DNA from 3 places in the Alteromonas sp. W12 genome. Region 2 is predicted to be linked to each of the others. Evidence: predicted binding sites of a transcription regulator. Region 2 holds the regulator's gene; each other region holds the start of a gene.

Region 1 (3,284 bases), on a different contig from region 2:
CGAGTACCGCTTTTAATGCTTTAACGCACGCGTCAGTTTCTTCAGGTGTCCCTACGCTAATACGTGACCATGAGTCGTACCCAGGCCACGTGCGCCCTACAACCTTTATACCTTGAGCTTTCATCTTTTCTGCAAATTTATCGTGCGGCATGCCCGTATCCATGTAAATAAAATTCCCTTGTGGATTTGGCGCAAACGGCTGCTTTAACTCTTTAGCTACTTTTACTAACTTTTCACGCTCAGTTTTAATGCGTGAGCGCATTGTGTTTAAGTTCTCATGATCATCCATACTTGCCATACCCGCTACTAATGCCAAGTAATTCACACCACCCATGCGCAGCATACCGCCCATTGTTTTAGCTTGCTCAGCAGGCATGATGGCGTAACCGAGACGCTGTCCCGCCATGGCGTGAATTTTAGAGAAGGTGCGGCAAATCACCACGTTGTCCCCCTCAGCTACTAGCTTCGATTGCACATTAGCGGGGTAAGCATCAGACATTTCAATGTAGGCTTCATCGATGAAAACCTGTGCTTTCTTCGATACGCGTTTTGCAAAAGCGGTAAGCTTCGCCGCATCTACCATGCTCCCTGTCGGATTATTTGGATTACATACGTACACAGCAGTCGTATCTTCGGTTACTGCAGCTTCAATTGCATCTAGGTCAAAAGTCATATCATTGGCTAACGGCACGTAGATCACGTCTGCCCCCATAAACTCAGCGCCCCGTGGTACGCCTTCGTAGGTTGCCATAGACGTTACCAGCTTATTGCCGTTTTTGGTGATCCAGTCCGCATAGCCAAAAAGAATAGGTGAAGATCCATTCGTAATTACGATTTGCTCAGCAGATACGCCTTCTTGCTCAGCAATTTTTTGCGCTAACACTTCAACCGTAGCGTCGGTATAACGCGCTAGGTTTAAAAGCTCGCTTTGCATTGCCTTTGCGGCTTTTTTTGACGGCCCAAAGGCGTTTTCATTTGACGATAAGCGAATAAGACCATCGTTTACATTGGGGGTAGCAGACGGGAAGTGTTCAGTTTGCATACCTGCGGCACGAAGGTCGCCCATAATACTGTCAACGCTGGTCGTTAGCGCTACTGCTCCTGCACCTAATCCCACAGACTTTAACCAATTACGGCGTGAAGAATTCACGGTGCTCTGTTGTTCATTTTTATTCATATTTCGCTCTGCCTTCCGTCTATATTCACTTTAGACTAAAGGCTTAATTTTGAACGCGCAATAGCATGAAAAACCTAAACCATTGACATAAATGCACTTTTTACGTGCATGTGGCGCACTAAAATTGACAACATAAGAAGTTTTAACGCGTTAAGTCGTTACATTACGGTGCAGCGTTATTTTGTCGTTTTTGGCGTTTGCGATGAATGACATTTTTTCTGATGTTAAAGGCGCAGCACTCTCTCGCTATTGGTTCTTCGCACTTGAACCCTGCCTTTTAAACGACTGTGTAATCCATCTATATAAATACAAAGTAAGAATTACGGCGAAACATTAATCGATTACTCAGTATGCAAAACAGGAGTTAAACATGGCTAAGGACCACGGCAACCAAATTAAAAACGACGACACTTACGAAGCCCTTCGCGATGAAGGCTACAGTAAAGAGAAGTCGGCACGCATTGCCAATGCGCAAGCCAATAGCGAACAAACGCCTTCTAAAGATGGTGGTAAAGGCAAAAAGTGCGAGGATCGCACTAAAGATGAACTGTATCAAAAGGCCAAGGAAGTGGGTATTGAAGGTCGCTCTAAAATGAGCAAAGACGAATTAATTGATGCTCTTCGTAATCACTAGAAATATCGCTTTGGCCGTTACGACGCACCGGTTGAGGTATACACACACGGCCAACATTAAGTTTGAGCGCTTACGTATTATCAATGTCCGACTACTGCGCCTTCCACTGTTCATATTCAAGCTGCGCTTTACGCATTTTTATCATTAACTTGGTCAGTTCAGGGTCTTTTTTAATGACCTTTTCCATATAGGCAAAAGACTCTTCTCTTTCATCAACCGTTAAGTCCTCGATATCTTTCATGGTTGGCTTAGGCATTTGCTGTCTAAGCGCCTGTTGAGTTTCCTTATACATTCGGTCGAGCGCGTACTGAGGATAGCAGACAGTCTTCTTGATTCGACTGTTTACAAATGATTCCTTTCTGCATTTTACTTTGAATTTTTTGTTGTCCGCTAGATCGTTAAAGCGTCTAAAAAAATCCAATTCCGTTCGCTGGATTTTGCGTAGGAAAAAACCACTACTCTTATTAACTTTCCCTTTTACTTCGACGACTTCTACGTCCTTGGGTTCCACAAACTCTTCTTTGTCGCTAGTTTGTGATGTAGCACTAGCCATGCCGCTAAAAAATACACCAGCCGCCAAAACTAATGAAAACCGTGAGGTAGAAGCGAAATTGATGCGGTTTAAAAGATTCACAGGATGCCTCCTTGCTTTCCTATTAGATAAAAATAAAGTTATTGGAGGTTTTAACCTCCCGTATCAAGTTTCTATTTCGAGTATTCAGTTGTGACTTAAGTAAGTCAAGTCCTCTAACTTTAGAAGTGTAAGTCTTTATGAACCTATTGCGGCTTATACTGCTTTGATGGGTAGGAAAGCCATAGAGGGGTAATGATACAGAGCTGCGATAACCCCAAGGACAGCGGGAACCGAATCATGGCTCACTCTCAGTAAGTACTCCGCCTTAAAATGAAATTAATTCATATAAAAATGAAATTAAGTCATTTTTATTCATAGTTAAATCAACGTATAACGTGTTCATAGCTTTTACAGCATTCTCACTACTCGGTTTAACTTTAGGAATAGAAGCGCATTCTCATGAACAACAACGTGAACACAGATTTCTCTTTTACTATTAACAGCGTTCAGTTTAATGAAGATTATCGCCCTTCAGACAACACACGCATCACCACCAACTTCGCCAATTTAGCTCGTGGTCAACGCCGCAAAGAAAATTTGCGCGATGCACTAAGCATGATAAACAACCGCTTTAATGCACTGGCTAGCTGGGATAATGAAAGTGGCGATCGCTATGCTGTCGAACTTGAAATTGTGTCGGTAGATATCGACGTTGAGGGTAACGGCAACACGTTCCCAACTATCGAAATCTTACAAACTAATATCATTGACAAAAAAACGGGCAAGCGTACCCAAGGTATTGTGGGAAACAACTTCTCGTCTTATGTTCGCGATTATGACTTTAGCGTTCGTCTATCTAATCACAATCGTGGCCAGTCTTCGTTCAGTGTCCCTACCGA
Region 2 (3,284 bases):
AGCAATTAGAGTATTCGCTGCGGGTACCGCCATGAAGATAAGAATAAGGAAAGGAATAACGGTCCAAGCAATTTCAACCTTCACGTTTTCGTGAAAATTAGCTGGCTTGGCACCACGGGACTTCCTATGTAGATACATTGAGGCGAACATCACGCCAAAAACTACAACCGCGATACCTACACAAATGAAGAACATCAACATATGGAGGTCGTATACCTGCCCACTGATGTCGGTAGCACCGCGTCTCAAATTAAGCGAAGAGGCTTCTTCGCTTGCTTCTTGCGCAAAAAGCAAAGGGGAAAAAAGCAAAATTGGTATACTAGAACACCATTTTGCGAAAACGGTCGTTAGTTGTTTCACTCAGCACCTCCGTAATGGCGTGGTCAAAGACGCTGATTAATTTGCGCGATGCCCTACCAAATGGTTTGCGAACGATTGACCCATAACCTCAACTTGTAAAACAAATTTAGAGTCATTGTTATTATTTTGTTAATCTCTGTATAAGAATTGCGCAATAATGTCGTGCCGTCTAGTCTTTTCTATTAAAAATTTAACGAAGTGGTTAATTTTTAATCATTTACTAAAATGGTCGCGGGGGATTTGAAGTGCAAAAAGAGAAAGCGATTGCTGTGGGATGTCCTTGGAATCAAACAGGCATTTTGAACACAGGGTTAAAGTAAATGCTCGCCTAACTAGTTAAGAAATCAATAAGTAACCGATGACTCAATGTCGATTTCAAACAAAATTCAAAATAAAAAATGGAAAATACTCGAAGCATTCATAGAAAGAATAACGTGAGTAAAGATAAAAATAAGTGCGCAGAAAACCAACAGGTTTGCTGGGCAAGATAAAATCTAAGTTGGCAGATTGAAGAAAAAAACAGGAACAAAAGACATAAAAAAAGCGGCTAACGTGCCGCTTTTATACAAACAAGCTAAAATACTACATCCAGTCAGCGTTTCTGATCACACCCACCGCAATACCTTCTATCGCAAAATGTTCAGTCGCCAAATCAACTTTTATTGGTGCAAACTCATCATTTTCAGCATGAAGCAATACTTCACGCCCGCGTTTCTCTAGACGCTTTACAGTGACGTCTTCATCTACACGCGCCACAACCACCTGACCGTTGTGTACATCAGTGGTACGATGAACAGCGAGAAGGTCACCGTCTAAAATACCAATGTCTTTCATGCTCATACCGTTGACGCGTAGCAAAAAGTCGGCATGGGGTTGAAACAGTGCAGGATCGACTTTGTAGTGCGACTCAACATGCTCTTGCGCCAAGATCGGCTCACCGGCTGCAACACGCCCAATTAACGGTAGGCCTTCTTCTTCTTGTGCGTCGTTATCAAGAGGGATATTGAGCTTAATGCCACGAGACGTACCAGGCAAAATTTCAATCACGCCTTTACGCGCCAATGCTTTCAAATGTTCCTCTGCTGCATTAGCAGAACGAAAGCCAAGCTGACGGGCTATTTCCGCACGAGTAGGCGGCATTCCCGTTTCTAACATGGTTGTTTTAATAAGTTCTAAAACTTCGGTTTGTCGAGCTGTGAGTGGGCGCATAAAAGACCTGTCTGTTCATACAGTTCCTGTAAGTATATACACCTAAAACTAAATAACAAGCACTTGCCGCGTCTTTTGCTATCAGTTTTAGCCACGTACTGACACTATTACTCATCCCATACGACTTGGTTTCTGCCCTGCTCCTTGGCTCTGTACAGCGCTTTGTCAGCAAGCGATAAGAGGGCGCTGAAATCCGCCTCAAAGGTGTCTTTGATAAATGTTGCGCCGATGCTGATCGATAAATTCATCGTGTCTGTCTTGTAGGTCACCCTTCCTTCTTCAACAGCAATGCGCAGTGCTTCTAGCTGCCTATGGATCTCTTCTTTCTTGTCACCTATCATGACTATTGCAAACTCTTCTCCTCCTAATCGAGCCACGACATTTGGCGCTTGATTATGTTTAGCTATTTTTCTCGCAACAGCAATAAGCGCCTGATCTCCAGCATCGTGACCGTAGGTATCGTTTACTTTTTTGAAGTGATCAATATCGACAATAGCAACACATCCTCGACAATGTTGTTTTGAAAATGAGATGCACTCGTCAAGGAACGCGCGTCGGTTATAAAGGCCCGTTAAAGAATCAGTCATCGCCAAATGCCTAAGCTTCTCTTCAGCAACGGCTCGGGCTTCCTCAAGCTCTACTGCGTAGAACAAGCCAGCCAAAGCATCTAAAAAGGGCTGTAGAAACTCAGCATCTTCGTCAGTGTAGGTATCAAACTTGTTCGCTAAACCGACCATTCCCACTACTTTATCTTTCACTTTTATTGGTAGGCCTAAAAATCGGCTAATGCGCGGATGACCGTGCGGAACACCTTTGGAATTAGGGTGACTGTTTGGCGCATTACTAATGGTAACTTCTCCCGTTAAAATTGAGGTTCCAAAAAGGTTATCGAAGTTACTAAAGTAGAGGTTTCGTTTTTTGTACTCTGCATATTGAGAAAAGCTACTGTTATCCCAAACAATTTCAGAAATCGCATGAATGAAAAGTCTAGATGAGCTACCGTCTCCTTTCATTTGGCCGACGAAGGCAAACTGGCTATCTGAGATATCTATGAGTTCGGCCAATACGGACTGACACGCCATCGTCAAGTCATTGTTCTGGAGATATGATGCCCGGGTTTTATTGATAAATTGAAGGAGCTGGGTTTTCTTTCTCTCATGCAGTTCGCTTTCCATTCGTTGCGTTATATCTCTATGAATACCTGCTATTCGAACCGGCTTACCTTGGGCATCTGTCTCAACGGTTTTCCCATAACTTTCAACCCAAACCCAAGAGCCATCAGTGTGTTTCATGCGAAATGTGGTGTTAAAGACTTTGCTCTTACCAATTAGATGCATGTTGAGCTGCTTTTCAACTTTGACGTAATCCGCGGGATGAATGAGCTGTCTAAAAAAGCGGGAGCCACTGTCATAGTATTCATACTCAAGACCAACAATGTCGCACCAGCGCTTGTTGACTTGATTAACATCGGCGGCCAAGTTCCAGTCCCATGTTCCTAACTCTGAAGCCTCGAGTAATAAACGCATCCGCTGATTGGTTTTGTTGAGCTTATCTTCCACATACTTTTGGTCACTAGTGTCAAACAAAAATGCTTGAACCGAGTACAACATGCCGTCTTCGCGAAAATTTGCCGTTGATATCATGCTCACCCAAATAGTACGCGTTGGCGTCCTTATCTGAAGACGGCAGGTGTGCGTTTCAACACCTTCCATGTG
Region 3 (3,284 bases), 270 kb from region 2:
AGTGCCTATATTAAACACTGATGACAGGAGTAAATTAAGCTGTCCACTTGGTGCGCCAACAATAAGATCAACACCAGAAACGGTGCGCGTAAAACTGGTTTTAACTTGGGTGCGAATAATGTCCACGCACAAAAGTAAACTAATGCTGATGGTAATGCTTAAAAGTGTGAGGATTGCCGTTGTTTTCCTGCGCTTTAAGCTTTCAATAGCAATGGTACTTAGCATTACGCACGCTCCTGTGCTTTTGGGGCCTCATCGCCTCGCGTTTTTATGTGGTTTGTACTTGGGCTTAATTCACTCATGCTGCAGTGGCGGTCGAAATAACTCTCCATGGCTTTATCGTGACTAACAAAAATCATGGTGCTTTCACCTGCAACGTCTTTTAGCAGCGACATAAAACTATCTCTGGCATCGGTATCTAGGGCAGAGGTAGGTTCATCGACAATTAATAATTGTGGGTCGTTAATCAGTGCTCTGGCAATGGCAACGCGCTGCTGCTGACCAATACTCAATGCGTCAGCTTTCGCATGCAGCACGTGAGAAGGCAGCTGTAGCTTGTCCAGTAAATGACGAAGCTTTGCGTCTGATGCTGTCTTGCTGACGTTTGTACTTGCAAAATACACCGCCGCATTAATGTTCTGTGCCACAGAAAGGTAGGGAATAAGATTAAATTGTTGAAAAACAACGCCGATATTGCGTGCTCTAAACTTGTCCCGCTGTCGGTTCGATAATGCGGAGAAAGGCTGCGCTAATAAGGCAATGTCGCCCTGAGTTGGAGTTAATGTTCCGCACAGCAAATTGAGCAATGTGCTCTTTCCGCTACCCGAAGGCCCTGAGAGAAAAACGTGCTCACCTTGCGAAACTTGCCACGCTTTAATGTCAATGATGGGGGGGCTTTCTTTGGTGTACGAAAACTGTAAATTGCTAACTTCAATCGCTGTGTTACGCTCTTTATTCACTGCGTTGTGCTCTTCAGACACTGCGTTGCGCTGGGAGTGAGTGCTATTGTTTTTATTGATGGTATTCACGCTAAGCCCGACCTGTATTTACGTCTTATGTTCACATTAGCAAAAGCGACACGTCTGTTCACCCAGTTAAAAACCAGAGAAAACACATTGCCGCGTTGAGGTAATGTTATCAAATAACATTTTTGCGTATAGCTATGCTATCAGATCTCATCAGCCTAAAGCGGCAATTGCTCTTATTAATTGCTCATCATAACGACGCAAAAGAGAGGCGCGCCTAAATTATCAGCCGTTAGCTTGTAGCTTTACTACTTCTGCGCTTTCATCTTCTAATACGCTTTCTGCGGTAGCGCCTTTGAAAATCTTACTGATTTTATCTTTGTTTTTAGACAGCATGATGGTGAGCTCTTCCACTACGCTATCGTCTAGCTTGATGCCCTTCGCATGAATGTAGTCAGCAAGGTTATCTGCTGCATCGAGCATTTTGTCATACTGATCGGCTTCTTTTTTGTCGGTAGTTACCAATTTTTCTACCCCTTTGTGCGTAACAACATACTGTGTGGTAATGGCCATGGTAGGTCCCCTGTTTATTAAAGACACAAAAACTGTACAGCATTTTACTGTATAAATAAACAGTATTTTGATTAAATGTCTGAGCGTAGTGTTTGGGAAAAGGGCAGATGATTGTTCTAAAGGTGATTAATGCTTGTGCAATTAGTAACTGCTGCGTATAATGCGCGCCCTTACAGCCATCCCAATTCGTTCCTTGTCTCCATACAGTCGGCTGTACTGTCGAGGCTACAACCGTAAGGAGCTATAATGCGTCATTACGAAATCGTATTTATGGTTCACCCTGATCAGAGTGAACAAGTACCTGGTATGATCGAGCGTTATACCACAATCCTAAAGCAAGACGGTGGTCAGATTCATCGTTTAGAAGATTGGGGCCGTCGTCAACTGGCTTACCCAATTGAAAAGCTGCACAAAGCCCACTACGTACTAATCAATGCTGAAGCGTCTGCAGAAGCTGTTGATGAATTGGAAAATGCTTTCCGTTTCAACGACGTGATCCTACGTAACATGGTTATGCGCACTAAGACTGCTGTGACTGAGCCTTCTCCAATGATGAAAGAAGAGCCTCGTCGTGAGCGTCGTGACGATTCTGCTCCTCGCCAAGATCGCGCGGAAAAGAAAACTGAAACCACTGAAGACAACGCTTAAGGAGATCACCCATGGCTCGTTTTTTCAGACGTCGTAAGTTCTGCCGTTTCACTGCAGAAGGTGTGACTGAGATTGATTACAAAGATATCGCTACTCTTAAGAACTACATCACTGAGAGCGGTAAAATTGTCCCTAGCCGTATTACTGGTACAAGCGCAAAATATCAGCGTCAGCTGTCTTCTGCGATCAAGCGCGCACGTTTCCTTGCGTTGCTTCCGTACACTGATTCACACAAGTAATTTGGCGAATATAAGGGTTAGCTAAGATGAATATCATCCTACTAGATAAAATCGCCAACCTTGGCGGCCTGGGCGACCAAGTGACTGTTAAGTCTGGTTACGCTCGTAACTTCCTTTTCCCACAGGGTAAAGCGGTTCCTGCAACTAAAGACAACGTTGAAAAGTTCGAAGCACGTCGTGCTGAACTTGAAGCGAAAATTGCTGAGCAACTAGCTGCTGCTAACGCACGCGCTGAAAAAGTTGCTGAGCTTGCTGAAGTTACAATCGCAGCTCCTGCTGGTGACGAAGGTAAACTATTTGGCTCTGTTGGTACTCGTGACATCGCTGATGCAATCACTGCAGCTGGCGTTGAAGTACAAAAAGCAGAAGTTAAACTACCTACTGGTACTCTTCGTGAAACTGGTGAGTATGACATCGACTTACAACTTCACTCTGACGTTATCACTTCAATCAAAGTGATCATCATTGCTGAAGCGTAATCGCTGACGTATTTGAAAAAAGCCGCTCCTAGAGCGGCTTTTTTTTGCTCTAAATTTTTGTTCGATACTTAAAGATCAATACCAATCCGCATAGATGATTGCCCACCCAGAAGGTGCTGGCAAGTTTCCTAGCAAAGCGTGGGAATGCAGGAATGGCCGTTGCTTTTTAAATTCCAAGAGTGAAGCTTGCCAGACCTTCCCGAAGGGCGGGTTTAAAATATCCCTACCCTCACTCCACGTCGCGACGCCTAATTAACGATGGGTGTAAGCAAATATGTCCAGTGCCGACAAATGGCGTATTTTTGAGGTCCACTCATCTGCGATAAATAACGTTTTTTAAACGGTATTTAAACAAAATGTTAATAATCGCTGAAATTCTT

Evidence for each region. Region 2 encodes LexA, which represses DNA repair genes until DNA is damaged. Its sites were predicted from a motif close to TACTGTATNNNNATACAGTA; they were not measured.
Region 1: AWH61_RS14135 (DUF7218 family protein) is a predicted target of LexA. The motif match lies at 1,474-1,493, and genes of this name have one in related genera.
Region 3: AWH61_RS13015 (YebG family protein) is a predicted target of LexA. The motif match lies at 1,584-1,603, and genes of this name have one in related genera.

The regions. Positions count from the first base shown of each region.
Region 1 covers NZ_LQXH01000009.1:121,302-124,585, forward strand. The annotation lists gene AWH61_RS14130 (pyridoxal phosphate-dependent aminotransferase) at 1-1,177, opposite strand, end outside; gene AWH61_RS14135 (DUF7218 family protein) at 1,548-1,811, shown strand; gene AWH61_RS14140 (hypothetical protein) at 1,903-2,445, opposite strand; gene AWH61_RS14145 (DUF1852 domain-containing protein) at 2,857-3,284, shown strand, end outside.
Region 2 covers NZ_LQXH01000008.1:114,195-117,478, reverse strand. The annotation lists gene coxB (cytochrome c oxidase subunit II) at 1-360, opposite strand, end outside; gene lexA (transcriptional repressor LexA) at 943-1,569, opposite strand; gene AWH61_RS11890 (sensor domain-containing diguanylate cyclase) at 1,677-3,284, opposite strand, start outside.
Region 3 covers NZ_LQXH01000008.1:383,578-386,861, forward strand. The annotation lists gene AWH61_RS13005 (ABC transporter permease) at 1-225, opposite strand, end outside; gene AWH61_RS13010 (ABC transporter ATP-binding protein) at 225-1,028, opposite strand; gene AWH61_RS13015 (YebG family protein) at 1,251-1,538, opposite strand; gene rpsF (30S ribosomal protein S6) at 1,785-2,186, shown strand; gene rpsR (30S ribosomal protein S18) at 2,198-2,425, shown strand; gene rplI (50S ribosomal protein L9) at 2,452-2,904, shown strand.